One region of the Variovorax sp. 05T418 genome, then DNA from elsewhere that is predicted to be linked to it. Evidence: predicted binding sites of a transcription regulator. Region 1 holds the regulator's gene; the other holds the start of a gene.
The links. The regulator sigma-54, encoded in region 1, starts transcription at its own class of promoters, with help from an activator protein. The targets are predictions, from matches to a motif close to TGGCANGNAANCTGCTTT.

Region 1 (7,122 bases):
GCAGCTGACCGACGCCTACAAGGTGGCCGGCGTGCCGGCGCTGGCCGTGAACGGGCGCTGGTACGTGGACGGCGAGCTGGCCGGCAACATGACCAAGGCGCTGCAGGTCACCAACTACCTGATCGGCGAAGCGAAAAAGGGCTAGCCCCCACGCTGCGCGGCACTTCGTGTCCGCTGCGCCCACCCCTTGCAGGGGCGGCACCTGCGGCCCGGCGAAGCCGGTTCCGCGGTGTCTCCCGATGGGGACACCGGCCCGCTTCGGCGGGCCTTTTTCATCGGCGTTGGTGGCTGGTGCTGATCCGCCGCATACAATGGTTCAGAGCAAGTTTCGTGCCTCTATGACATTGCCCTCCTATCCCCACACCACCCCCTTCGTTCGCCGAATCCGCCGCCTGGCCGCCGGCGCGCTGCTGCTGGCCGGCCTGGCCTCGGGCGCGCTGGCCGAGACCGCCGACCGCAGCAAGCCGATGAACATCGAATCCGATGCAATGCGCTACGACGATCTCAAGCAGACGAGCGTGTTCACGGGCAACGTGCTGGTCACCAAGGGCACGATCATCATCCGCGGCGCGCGCATCGACGTGCGCCAGGACGCCGAGGGCTACCAGTACGGCGTGGTCACGGCGGCGCCCGGCAAAAGGGCCTACTACAAGCAGAAGCGCAATGCGCCCGACGAGTGGATCGAGGGCGAATCCGAGGTCATCGAATACGACAGCCGCGCCGACAACGTCAAGTTCATCCGCAATGCCGTCATGCGCCGGCTGATCGGCGCCACGCCCAACGACGAGAGCACCGGCGCGCTCATCGTCTACGACCAGAGCAACGACACCTACACGGTCAACGGTTCCACCGTGCCGCCCAACACGGGCGTGAACGCACCCCCAGGCGGACGCGTGCGGACCATCCTCACGCCCAAGAGCGCCACCGCGCCGGCGCCCGGAGCCTCGGCGCCCGCCGGCGGACGGGCCGCGCCAGCGGCGGCCGCGCCCCAGCCGGCACCCGGTGCCGGCCTGCGCTCGAGCACCACGCTGGGCGGCGACGGGGAAAGGCGCAAGTGATCGAAGCCGCTGGAACCCAGAACGCCGACGGCACGCCGGGCAGCCGCCTGGTGGTGCGCGGCCTGCAGAAGAGCTACGGCAGCCGCAAGGTCGTGCGGGATGTCTCGCTCGACGTGCAAAAGGGCGAGGTCGTCGGGCTGCTCGGCCCCAACGGCGCCGGCAAGACCACCTCGTTCTACATGATCGTGGGGCTGGTGCGGGCCGATGCGGGCGAGATCACCATCGACGGCGAGCCCATCGCCCACATGCCGATCCACCGGCGCGCGCGCATGGGCCTGAGCTACCTGCCGCAGGAAGCCTCGATCTTCCGCAAGCTCACGGTCGAGGAAAACGTGCGCGCCGTGCTCGAGCTCCAGCGCGAGCCCGACGCCAGCGGCAAGCCCGCGCCGCTAACCAAGCAGCGCATCGAGGAGCGCCTCTCGGGCCTTTTGGCCGACCTGCGGGTGGACCATCTTCGCGATTCGCCCGCGCTCGCGCTCTCGGGCGGCGAGCGGCGCCGGGTCGAGATCGCCCGCGCGCTGGCCACGCAGCCGCGCTTCATCCTGCTGGACGAGCCCTTTGCCGGCATCGACCCGATCGCGGTGATCGAAATCCAACGGATCATCAGCTTCCTGAAGGAGCGCGGCATCGGCGTGCTCATCACCGACCACAACGTGCGTGAAACGCTGGGCATCTGCGATCACGCGTTCATCATCAGCGACGGGCATGTGCTGGCACAAGGCACACCCTCGGAGATCGTCGACAACGCCGAAGTACGCAGGGTGTACCTCGGCGAGCACTTCCGGATGTAAGGGAGGAGTCGGTCTCCATGAAGCAAGGGCTGTCCCTTCGCGTTTCGCAGCACCTGGCGCTCACGCCCCAGCTGCAGCAGTCGATCCGGCTGCTGCAGCTGTCCACGCTCGAACTGAGCCAGGAAGTGGAGCAGATGCTGGACGAGAACCCGTTCCTCGAACGCACCGCGGAAGAAGCCGCGCGCGAGGAATTCGGGCTCGACGCCATCGACACGCCGGTGCCGCGCGACGAGGCCGGTGAAGCCGCCGAGGGCGAATTCAGCTCGGCCCCGGCCAGCAGCGCGACCGCCACGTCCAGCGAAACCGCCTCCACGGCCGAGTCCGAGGTTCCCGCCGCCGACGCCACCGAGCGCGAGCCCGACTGGGAAGGCGACGGCACCGTCGACATGGCGCCCGACGACAGCGAATGGGGCAGCGATGCCCCCGCGCGCCAGAACAACCTGGGCGACGACGAGCGCGCCGACGCCACCGAGCTCGCGCGCAGCCAGGAGTCGCTGCAGTCCTTCCTGCACCGGCAGGCGCTGAGCCTGCGGCTCAACGAGAACGACAGCGCCGCGCTGCGCTTCCTGATCGAATCGCTCAACGACGACGGCTATCTCGAAGACTCCCTGCCGGCGCTGGCCTCGGGCCTCGCGGGCGACGACAACGACCAGTTCGACGAGCTGGTGCACCACTTCCAGGTGGCGCTCGGCCTGCTGCAGAGCCTGGAGCCGGCCGGCGTCGGCGCGCGCGACCTGGGCGAATGCCTTTGCATCCAGCTGCGCGCGCTCGCCAGCGAAAGCGAGACCGAGGAACAGGCGCTGGTGCGCAAGACCGCCATCGCGATCTGCAAGCAGCCGATGGAGCTGCTCGCGCGGCGCGACTTCAAGCGCCTGGCCACGCTCACGCGCACCAACGAAGAGCTGGTGCGCTCGGCGCTGCAGGTCATCTCGCGCCTGGAGCCCAAGCCGGGCCGCCGTTTTGTCGATGTCGAGCGCAACATCGTGATTCCCGACGTGATCGTCACCAAGATCGGCCGCGGCACCAATGCCAAGTTCCGCGTCATGCTCAACCCCGAAGTGATGCCGCGGCTGCGCGTGCACGACATCTATGCCGGCGCGCTCAAGTCGCACAAGGGCGAGGGCAGCCAGGCGCTGTCGCAGCGGCTGCAGGAGGCGCGCTGGTTCATCAAGAACATCCAGCAGCGCTTCGACACCATCCTGCGCGTGAGCAACGCCATCGTCGAGCGGCAGAAGAGCTTCTTCGTGCACGGCGAGCTCGCGATGCGACCCCTGGTGCTGCGCGAGATTGCCGACGAACTCGGCCTGCACGAATCGACCATCTCGCGCGTGACCACGGCCAAGTACATGTCCACGCCTTTCGGCACGGTCGAGCTCAAGTACTTCTTCGGCTCGGCGCTGGGCACCGAGACCGGCGGCAATGCATCGAGCACCGCGGTGCGCGCGCTGATCAAGCAGTTCGTGAGCTCCGAGAGCATCAAGAAGCCGCTGTCCGACAGCCAGATCTCCGAGATGCTCAAGGAGCAGGGCATCGAGTGCGCGCGCCGCACCGTGGCCAAGTACCGCGAGGCCCTGCGCATCGCGCCCGCCAACCTCCGCAAGGCGCTGTAGAAAGCCGCCGATGGCCCGTCGCCTGCTGTCGCGCTGTGGGCAATGGGTCTTCGCCATGGCGGCGGTGCTGCTGTTCGCCGGCTGCGCCACCCTGCCCGACGAGGCGCCGCGCCCGGGCACCCGGGCCATGGCCGCCTCGGCCGACACCGCGCTCGGCAAGATCGCGCTGGCCTCGCAGCCCGACCCCGACCTGAGCGGCTTTCGCCTGATGCCGGGCGGCGATTTCGCCTTCGACACGCGCATCCAGCTCGCGCGGCGCGCCCAGCGCACGCTCGACGTGCAGTACTACCAGATCGAGAACGACGAGACCGGCCGCTACCTGCTGCGCGCGCTGCGCGATGCGGCCCGGCGCGGCGTGCGCGTGCGGCTCCTGATGGACGATCTCTACACCTCGGGCGAGGACGAGCTGCTGCTCGGCCTGGCCGCCACGCCGAATGTCGAGCTGCGCCTGTTCAATCCCTTTCCGGCCGGGCGCGGCAGCCTGCTCAGGCGCTTCACCGCCTCGCTGTTCGACTTCAGCCGCGTCAACCGGCGCATGCACAACAAGCTCTTCATCGCCGATGGCGCGATGGCGGTGGCGGGCGGGCGCAACATCGGCAACCAGTATTTCAGGCGCACGGCGGGCGAGAATTTTCTCGATCTCGATACCTTCGTCGCCGGCGCGCTGATTCCGCGCCTGGGCGCGCTGTTCGACCAGTACTGGAACAGCGTCTATGTGCGGCCGGTCCAGTCGGTGGTGGCCAGCACACTGACACGTGACGAGCTGCAGAAGCGCTTCGACACCGCCACCGGCCCGGACACCACGCCGCCGCCGCCCCGGCCCGCGCCCAACGACCTGCTCGGCTACAGCCCGATCGCCGAAGACCTGGATGCCGGCAAGCTCGACCTGATCTGGACGCTGGCCGAGGCGTATGCCGATTCGCCCGAGCGCGTGATCGGCAAGACCGCCTCGTACGGCGGCGTGCCGCTGCTCGACGTCGACAGCGTGCGCTACAACGTGGTCGAGCAGATGCGCCGCGCGCGCTCCGAGGTGACCATCGTCTCGCCCTACCTGATCCCGGGCAAGGCGGGGCTCGAAGTGATGCGCGAGATCCGCCGGCGCAACGTGAAGATCAGCATCGTCACCAATTCCTTCGCCGCCACCGACGAGCCGCTGGTCCACACCGCCTACCGCCGCTACCGGCCCGAGATGCTCGAGCTCGGCGCCGAGCTGTACGAACTGAGCACCACGCGCACGCGTCGCAGCGTGCGCCTCGGCCTGTTCGGCACTTCGGTGGGGCGGCTGCATGCCAAGTCGGCGGTGATCGACCGGCAGGTTCTTTTCGTTGGCTCGATGAACTTCGACCCGCGCTCCGAAACGCACAACACCGAGATCGGCCTGTTCATCCGCAGCCCCGAGATGGCGCAGCAGACGCTCAAGCTCATCGAGGTGCTGAAGCAGCAGGGCGCCTACCGGCTGCGCTTTGCGAAGGACAGCGGCAATGCGCGCATCGAGTGGATCAGCGAGGAGGAGGCCGGCCGGACCACCGTGCTGAACGAGGAGCCCGACTCCGATTTCTGGGGCCGCACCATGCTCGAGATGCTGGCGCCGCTGACGCCCGAGAGCCTGCTGTAGTCCGCGCGGCTCAGCTGCTGCTGCGCACGCCCGACAGCAGCTTGAGGCCCAGCAGCACCATCACGCCGCCGGCCGCGCGGTCGATCCAGGCCTTGTAGCGCAGATAGGCCGAGCGCGGCGCCGCCGACGACAGCGCCAGCGCGACGACCGCATACCAGCCGGTCTCGATGCAGAAGATCACCGCCGGCACCGCAAGCGCCAGCGCCAGCGGCACCTCGCGCGGCAGGAAGGCCGCGAAGATGCTGGCGTAGACCACCGCCGTCTTCGGGTTGCTGACCTGCGTGCCCATGCCGAGGAGAAATGCGCGCCGTGCATTGCCGCCCGTGCCTGCGGCCGCGCGTTCCTCCTGCGCGGTGGACAGCGGCTCGCGCGCACCGCGCCAGATGCGGATGCCCAGGTACACAAGATAGGCGCCGCCGAGCAGCTTCACCGCCAGGTAGAGCGCCGGCACCGCGAGGAACGCCGCCTGCAGCCCGACCAGCGCCGCAATCGCGAACACCACGCCGCCCGCGCCCATGCCCAGCGCCGCGGCCAGGCCGTCGCGGCGCGACGACGACACGGCGGTGCGCGCCACCATGACGAAGCTCGGTCCGGGGCTCATGGCCCCGACGATCATCGCGCCCGCGATGCCCAGCAACGGAACCGTGATGCCGCTCATGGTTGCCTCCTTCTTCTTCTATTGCTGCACATTGACCGCTTCGACCTGCACCAGCAGCTTCACCTTGTTCTCGAAGCCGAAGTTCAGGCCCCAGGTGATGCCCCAGTCGCTGCGCTGCACCGTCGTCTCGAAGTCGCCGCCGCAGACCTGGCGGTTGATGAGCGGGTTCAGGTAGCAGTTGAAGCGCACGGCCCTGAGCGTGACGGGCCTGGTCTGCCCCATCAGCGTGAGCGTGCCCGGCACGTCGGCCACCTTGTCGCCGTTGAACTCGATGCGGTCCGCCACGAAGCGCCCGGTCGGGAATTCGGCCACGTTGAAGAAGTCCTTGCTTTGCACGTGGCGGTTGAGCAGGTCGACGCCGGTGTTGATGGAGCTGATGTCCATCGTGATGTCGACCTTGCCGCTGCTGCCGCTGCCGTCGATCTGCACCGAGCCGTCCTTGGTGCTGAAGCGGCCGCGGTTGGTGGTGGTGCCGTAGTGCCCCATCTCGTACATCACGAAGGTGTGGGTGGGGTCGATCACGTAGCTGGCGTTCTTCACCGGGCCGCCCGCGGGCTTGGCGGCGACGGGCGGCGCGGTGTATTCCTGTGCCAGGGCAGGGGTGGCAAGGGCCGCCGCGGCTGAGAGCGCGGCAGCGAGGAGGAGCTTCTTCATGGCAATGGGCGTGCGTGGCGTGAGAACGAAATAAAGGAATTCAGAGCGGGCCGAACCCCGCGAGCGTGAACTTGAAGCGAACCAGCACCTCGTTGCCGACCACCGAGGTGTCGGTCCACTCGCCGTCGCCCACCTTGTAGTCGAGCCGCTGGATCGTAAAGCTTCCGCTGGCCACCGCGTGGGCGCCGGCCGGCGCAATGCTCACCGGCACCGTGATCGGGCGCGAGATGTTCTTGATGGTGAGCTTGCCCGCCATCTCGAAGCGGCCGTCGCCCAGCGCCTTGATCGCGCTCGACTGGAAACTGGCCTGCGGAAAATGCGCCGTATCGAACCACGGCGGCTTGGGCAGTTCGGCATCGCTCATCGGAACGCCCAGCGACGCGCTGCCCGTGTCGATCTGCAATGCGACCGTGCCGCCTTCGGGCTTGCGCGGGTCGAAGGCCACCTGCGCATCGAACTTCTTGAACGTGCCTTCCACCGGCACGCCCATCTGCTTGCTCACGAAGGCGATCTGGCTCTTGTCCGCCACCAGCCGGGTGGCCGTGGCGGGCTCGGCGAGCGCGGGCGCGAGAGGGGCGAACGCCAGGGCGGCCGCAAGACAGAGACGGGAGGTGCGCTTCATCCGGCGGATTCCTTGCGTGGCGCGGGCCACATGCGTTTCAAGATGCCATCGCGGTCGATCCAGTGGTGCTTGAGCACCGCCGCCACGTGCAGCAGCGCCACCGCGGCCAGCGTG
Region 2 (7,122 bases), on a different contig from region 1:
CTGTTGTCGAACACGTTCACGTCGAACAGGGGCTCCGTGGCCTCGGCCATGGCAAGCCGGTCGGCGGATGCGGCGGGCGCGGCGGGCGCCGGTGCCATCATCGCGGCCATGCCCCCCTGGACACGCGGCGGCGGCTCGATGCCGATGCGCCACGCCGTGGGCGTGCGGCCCGCGGTTTCGCGGCGCGGCTGGCCGGTGGAGAGCACCAGCTTCACGCCGCGCCAGTCTTCGCCCGTGGCCTGCGCCACCAGCGCCTGGCGCTCGATGCGCACCTTGCTCGTGGCGGTGTCGAGCAGCGCGCGGTAGCTGGGCGTCCAGCCGGGGCCGGCGACTTGGTAGCTCAGCTTCACGTCGGCATCGGCGCTGGCGGCCAGCGTCACGGTCACGGCCATCACCTGCGCGCCGTGGCCTTGCGAGCGCTTGCGTTCGGCCAGCAGCGGATTGAGCTGCCGGTCGATGTCGGCCTGCCTGCGCTGGATCTGGTGCTGCTTGAGCAATGAGTCCTGCCCGGTGCGGCGCATCGCCTCGGCCATGGCCGCGAGGTTGCGTGCATCCATCGGCGCGCGGGCGCCCTGGGCCGATTCGCCGCTGCCGCCCGAGAGGCCTTTGAGGTAGCCCGTCACCATGCCGAGCGCATCGGTCTCGGCCTGCAGGGCGGCCTTCTGGTCTTCGAGTTCGCGGATGCGGCCGTCGAGCGCGCTGGTGGCGCAGCGGGGCGACAGTTCGCGCGCCTCGCTGAGCACCGAGGTCTCGCCCACGCGCACCGATGCGCCGGCCGACACCTGGAGGCTCTGCACGTCGAGACTCGCGGGCAGGCAGGCGAAGGTGACCGACCGGCTGCCGGCCGCCACCCGCGCGACGCGCTCCACCGTGGCGCTGCCGGGGTAGACCTTGACCTGGGTGATGCGCGAGTTGTCGGCTGCGGCTTGCGCATGGGCGCCGGCGCTTGCCGCCAGCCAGGCGGTGGCGGCGAAGGTGGCACGGAGAAGAAAGAAGGCGGAGGAGGGTGCTTGCATGGAGAACCTTCGGAAGTGGATGGATGGCTTGTCTCCACTCATACGGCCGGGCTCGTCCAACGGGGTTAAGCCTTCGCGGAATTTTTTCGACGCGGGCGTTGCTGTCGCCAACGCAACCGCGGCGCCGCGGCCGGTCGCGCGCGCGACGAGGCATGGCGGCTGCGCTTCGTAGAGTGGCTCGTGCGCATCGCCCGTGCATTTCCGCTCCAAGGAGACCTTCCATGCTCGACACCATCCAGGCCATCAACAAGACCGCTGCCTTCAACCGCTGGGCCGGCTTCGAGGTCACGCGCGCCGCCGACGGCGAGGCCGAATTGCGCATGCAATGGCGCGAGGAAGACATGGGCCAGTACGCCGGCTTCCTGCATGCCGGGTTGATCGGCGCCATGCTCGACACCGCCTGCGGCTTCGCGGCCGCCACGGTGGCGGGCCGCGTGCTGGCCTCGCATTTCTCGGTGAACTGTTTGTCGCCCGCGCTGGGCCGTGCCTTCATCGCGCGCGGCAAGGTAGTGAAGGCGGGGCGCAAGCAGGTGTTCACCACCGCCGAGCTCTATGGCCAGGGCGATGGCGACAGCCTCAAGCTCGTGGCGACGGGGACTGCCATCCTGGTTCCGGTGGAAGCGCCTCCGCCCGCAAAGTGACTGCGGTCTTGGCGCTGGCGCGCCGGCGCTTGAGCCCGAACAGCGGCCGCAGCCCGTTGAAGCGGCGGATCAGCCCGTCGTTGAGCAGCCAGCAGCCCACGATGGTCAGCGCGACCAGCAGCGTGGGCTCCAGCACCGGCCCCAGCGCGAGCGGAGCCAGCAGCGCAACGCCCGCGATGATCAGCGTCTGGTGCAGCACGTACCACGGGTACACCGACTCGTTGGCCCAGCGCAGCCAGGGCCACGGACGGTTCAGGTGGCGGTGGCCGTGGCCCAGGATGGTGGCGACCGCCAGCCACAGGTAGAGCATGCGCAGGGCGTCCATCGGTACGCCGGAGGGCGGGCCCTTGGCGCCGAGCCGCAGCACGATGAAGGTGGTGATCGCCGCCGCCGCCAGCGCCAGCGACACCCGACGCAGGCGCTCCAGTTCGCGCCACACGCCCGTGTCCACGCCCATCCAGTAGCCGTAGAGGAACACGGTGAAGTAGATGCTGTGCAGGTGAAAGTCGCGGACCAGGTTGTGCGTGGGCGGAAAGTGCCGCGCCAGCAGCATCGTCCAGACCAGCAGCGGAAGCGCCGGCAGGAGCAGCAGCTTCCAGCCGCGCAGCCCGTTGAATCGGCGGCGCATCCACTGGCCGGCGGGTGACCGCCACAGCGGCAGCGTCAGCGCGATGAGCGCCGTGTAGCTGAACAGGTAGGGCAGGTACCAGAGGTGGTTCCAGGTGATGCCGAACTCCGCGCCGTCGAAGGCCGCCTTCGGCCACGGATCGCCCATCGAAAGATAGCGCAGCAGGAAGGCGCCGAAGCCCGGCGCCACCAGGCCGCTGGCCACGCCTTGCGCATAGGCCTGGTAGGGCACGACCACCGCCATGCCGAAGGCCAGCGGCAGCATCAGCCGCACGCCGCGGCTGCGCAGCAGGCTCCAGGTGCCGTGGCTGCGGCTCAGGAAGCCCAGCGACACGCCCGAGACCAGGAACACCAGGTCCATGCGCCAGAGGTTGAGCATGCGCATCGGCCACTGCAGCCATTCGGCTGCATGCGGGCTCTTGAGGTGCCAGGGCCAGTCGGCCACGTAGTACATCGCCACGTGGTACAGGATGACCAGCAGGAAGGCCAGCGCGCGCAGCGCGTCGATGTCGTGCCGCCGGTCGGGCAGGGGGGCTGGGGTGGTGCTCATCGGCCGATGGTTGTGTCCACCCGCCGCGCGTGGCCTGCCCGCGGGACGGATCGCCGGCCTTTTGTGACGAGCGGTGCCCTCCAGGGACGAAATTCGCCCGCCGGGTGCGGGGATCGCGAGAATCCCGGGCATGGCAGATTCCCGAAAGAACCTGTACGAGCGCTACGAACCCATCCGCCGCCGCGTGGAAGTGGGCTTCTGGATCGTCTTCATGGCGCTGCAGGCGGTGTTCAACACCACCGTCGCGCTGGTCGACGCGCGCGACCGCGCCGTGCCGCGCGCCGCCTGGGAAATCGTCACCTGGGAGGTGTCGAGCCACCTCGTGCTGCTGGCGCTGGTGCCGGCGGTGGTGGCCATCCAGCACCGGCTGTCGCCGCTCGCGCGCACCCACCTGCTGCGCTACCTGGGCTGGCACCTGGCCGCCAGCGTGGTCTTCAGCGTGGTGCACGTGGCGGCGATGTTCGCGCTGCGCGCCATGGTCTACGCGGCGGTTGGCGAGCGCTACGACTTCGCGGGCTGGACCGGGCGCTGGGGCTACGAATACCTGAAGGACGTGCGCGCCTACCTTTCGATGGTGTTCGGCATCTGGGTGTACGGCGTGTTCATGCTGCGGCTGCAGGGCGAGGCGCGCGTGCTCGACCCGCCCGAGGCGGCGGCGGCAGCGCCGGCCGAGCCCGCCAAAGCCCATCGGGCTGCCGCGCCGCCCGCGCGCCCCGAGCGCTTCCTGGTGCGCAAGCTGCGGCGCGAGTTCCTCATTGCCGCGAGCGACATCGACTGGCTCCAGGCCGAAGGCAACTACGTCGGCCTGCACGTCAACGGCCACGACTACTTGCTGCGCGCCACGCTCACCGATTTTCTGGCGCAGCTCGACCCCGCCCATTTCGTGCGCGTGCACCGAAGCCACGCCGTCAACCTCGGCCGCATCAAGGAAATCGAGCCGCTCGACGGCGGCGATGCCCGGCTGCACATGCACGACGGCAGCACGGTGCCCTGCAGCCGGCGCTATCGCGACGCCTTGCGCGCCGGGGCGAGCTGACTGGGGCGGTGCGTCGATTCGTCCTGTTCCGGTGCGGCCGCCGCACTGCTAACGCCCATTTCCGGCAATGACGCACCACGAACGAGCCTTCAGGCACCATTTTTGCTTTCTTGCGGCGCTGCCCCGAGCAATTCGGGTGCATGCACCAATTCAAACCAAAAACTGCAAGAAGCTCCAATGGACGCACTCAAACAGGGCGCAGACGCGCTGTTCATTCTTCTCGGCGCGATCATGGTGCTGGCCATGCATGCCGGTTTCGCCTTCCTGGAACTGGGCACCGTGCGCAAGAAGAACCAGGTCAATGCGCTGGTCAAGATCCTGGTCGACTTCTCGGTCTCGACCATCGTGTACTTTCTGGTGGGCTATGGCGTGGCCTACGGCACCCACTTCTTCGTGGGCGCCACCGAGCTCGCAGCCAAAAGCGGCTACGAACTCGTGAAGTTCTTCTTCCTGCTCACCTTCGCGGCGGCCATTCCGGCGATCATCTCGGGCGGGATTGCCGAACGTGCCAAGTTCTGGCCGCAACTGATCGCTACCGCGGTCATCGTCGGCTTCGTCTATCCGCTGTACGAGGGCATTGCCTGGAACAAGGCCTTCGGCATCCAGGCCTGGATCGCTTCGGCCACGGGCAGCGAGTTCCATGACTTTGCCGGCTCGGTGGTGGTGCACGCGGTGGGCGGCTGGCTCGCCTTGCCGGCCGTGCTGCTGCTGGGCGCGCGCCGCAACCGCTACCGCGGCGACGGCTCGCTGAGCGCGCATCCGCCGTCGAACATTCCTTTTCTGGCGCTGGGTGCCTGGGTGCTGTGCGTCGGCTGGTTCGGCTTCAACGTGATGAGCGCGCAGAGCATCGACAAGATCTCCGGCCTGGTGGCCGTCAATTCGCTCATGGCGATGGTCGGCGGCACGCTGGTCGCGCTGGCGCTGGGCAAGAACGACCCCGGCTTTGTCTACAACGGCCCGCTCGCCGGCCTCGTGGCCGTGTGCGCGGGGTCCGACCTGATGCATCCGCTGGGCGCGCTGGTGGTGGGCGGCGTGGCCGGGGCCATCTTCGTGGTGATGTTCACGCTCACGCAGAACAAATGGAAGATCGACGACGTGCTCGGCGTCTGGCCGCTGCACGGCCTGTGCGGCACCTGGGGCGGCATCGCGGCGGGCATCTTCGGCACGCAGGCGCTGGGCGGCATCGGCGGCGTGAGCGTCTGGGCGCAACTCATCGGCACCTTGATGGGCGTGGCATGGGCTGCGCTCGCGGGCGCGGCGGTGTATGGCGCGCTCAAGGCCACGCTGGGGCTGCGGCTCACGCAGGAAGAGGAATACGACGGCGCCGACCTGTCGATCCACCACATCTCGGCGACGCCGGAGCGCGAGGTGAACTGGTAGGCCGGGTTCCTGCAGGGCCGGCCTGCTTGGGCTATTCTCGGCGCCCCTTACAACCGCCGAGGAGTAGAACCCATGACAACAACAACACCCGCTCGCTGGCTGCGCCGCGGCGTCGCCGCACTGGCCGGCAGCCTGCTGATGCTTTCGTTTTCTTCCACGGCGCAGGCCGGCGCTCCGCAGGTCAAGGCCCAGGCGCCGGGCTTCTACCGCACGATGCTCGGCGACTTCGAGGTGACGGCGTTGTTCGACGGCACCATCGACCTGGAGCCCAAGAAGCTGCTCACCAACACCACGCAGGCACAGGTCGGCAAGCTGCTCGATCGCGGCTTCGAGAAGGACACCGTGCCCACCTCGGTGAACGCCTATCTCATCAACACCGGCAGCAAGCTGGTGCTGGTCGACACGGGTGCCGGCGGCCTGTTCGGCCCCACGCTCGGCAGCCTGCAGGCCAATCTCAAGGCCGCGGGCTATCAGCCCGAGCAAGTCGACGACGTGCTCATCACCCATATGCACGGCGACCATGTCGGCGGCCTCGTGCAGGACGGCAAGCTGGTGTTCCCCAACGCCACCATCCACGCCGGGCAGGAAGACGCCGACTTCTGGCTCGACAAGGCCAACCTGGAGAAGGCTTCCGCCGAGATGAAGGGCTTCTTCCAGGGTGCGATGGCCTCGCTGAACCCGTATGTGGAGGCCGGCAAGTTCAAGGGCATGAAGGGCAACACCGACCTGGTGCCCGGCATCAAGGCCGTGCCCGCCCATGGCCATACGCCGGGCCACAACATCTACCTGGTCGAGTCCAAGGGCCAGAAGCTGGTGCTGTGGGGCGACCTGATGCACGTGGCCGCCGTGCAGTTTGCGCAGCCGCAGATCACCATCTCGTTCGACGTCGATTCGAAGCCGGCGGCGGCGGAACGCAAGAAGGCCTATGCCGATGCGGCCAAGGGGCGCTACCTGGTCGGCAGCGCGCACCTGCCGTTCCCGGGGCTGGGCCATGTGCGGGCCGAAGGCAAGGGCTACGTCTGGGTGCCCGTGGATTACCAGCAGGTGCGATAGACAGCCGGCCGGCCGGCCGGCTGAAGCTTGAACGGCGCGGGCAGGTGTTGCCGCGCCAGCAGCACGAATGTGCGCGCTGTAGCAAACTCGCCCGACCGCTCCGCTCCACACTCCACGCCAACATGACCCAAGCTCCCCCCGCCCTCGAAGTCCTCCCGCGCGATCTCTCCGCCTACCGCAAGGGCAACGTCGGCATCGACTATGTGCACCGCTTCGAGTCCGGCAAGCCGGGGCCCCACGTGCTGATCAACGCGCTCACGCACGGCAATGAAATCTGCGGCATGACCGCCGCCACGCACCTGCTCGACACCCAGGTGCGCCCCAAGATCGGCACGCTCACTGTGAGCTTTGCCAATGTGGAAGCCTACGAGTCCTTCGACCAGGCGCTGCCTTTCGACAGCCGCCAGCTGGTGCACAACCTCAACCGCATCTGGTCGCCCGAATGGCTCGACGGCACCGAGGACAGCCCCGAGCTGCGCCGCGCCCGCGCGCTGCGGCCGGTGGTGAGCGCGGCCGACCACATCCTGGACATCCACTCCACCAGCCAGCCGGTGATTCCGTTCTGGGTGTATCCCGCCTTCGAGCGCAACGCCGAGGCGGCGCTGGCCATCGGCCGTCCGTCGGTGCACCTGGTGATGCCCGACGGCCTGGGCTCCGGCACGCCGCTGATCCAGCATGGCCGCCATGGCCTGCCCGATGGCAAGGGCGTGGCACTGGTCGCCGAATGCGGCCAGCACTTCCTGCGCTCGGCCTCCGAGCTGGCCACCGCCATCTCGCTCGACTTTTTGGCGCACTTCGGCCTCATCGACAAGGACCCCG

Region 2: AC1DMS_RS16025 (ammonium transporter) is a predicted target of sigma-54. The motif match lies at 3,962-3,979, and genes of this name have one in related genera.

Annotation. Positions count from the first base shown of each region.
Region 1 is NZ_JBFTLJ010000011.1:80,835-87,956, forward strand. Features, by position in the region: gene AC1DMS_RS21670 (thiol:disulfide interchange protein DsbA/DsbL) at 1-145, shown strand, start outside; gene lptA (lipopolysaccharide transport periplasmic protein LptA) at 339-1,058, shown strand; gene lptB (LPS export ABC transporter ATP-binding protein) at 1,055-1,849, shown strand; gene AC1DMS_RS21685 (RNA polymerase factor sigma-54) at 1,867-3,459, shown strand; gene AC1DMS_RS21690 (phospholipase D family protein) at 3,470-5,074, shown strand; gene AC1DMS_RS21695 (LysE family translocator) at 5,085-5,732, opposite strand; gene AC1DMS_RS21700 (YceI family protein) at 5,751-6,386, opposite strand; gene AC1DMS_RS21705 (YceI family protein) at 6,427-7,008, opposite strand; gene AC1DMS_RS21710 (cytochrome b) at 7,005-7,122, opposite strand, start outside.
Region 2 is NZ_JBFTLJ010000007.1:109,178-116,299, reverse strand. Features, by position in the region: gene AC1DMS_RS16045 (DUF4139 domain-containing protein) at 1-1,016, opposite strand, end outside; gene AC1DMS_RS16040 (PaaI family thioesterase) at 1,238-1,657, shown strand; gene AC1DMS_RS16035 (acyltransferase family protein) at 1,593-2,834, opposite strand; gene AC1DMS_RS16030 (LytTR family DNA-binding domain-containing protein) at 2,965-3,870, shown strand; gene AC1DMS_RS16025 (ammonium transporter) at 4,048-5,250, shown strand; gene AC1DMS_RS16020 (MBL fold metallo-hydrolase) at 5,323-6,303, shown strand; gene AC1DMS_RS16015 (M14 family metallopeptidase) at 6,426-7,122, shown strand, end outside.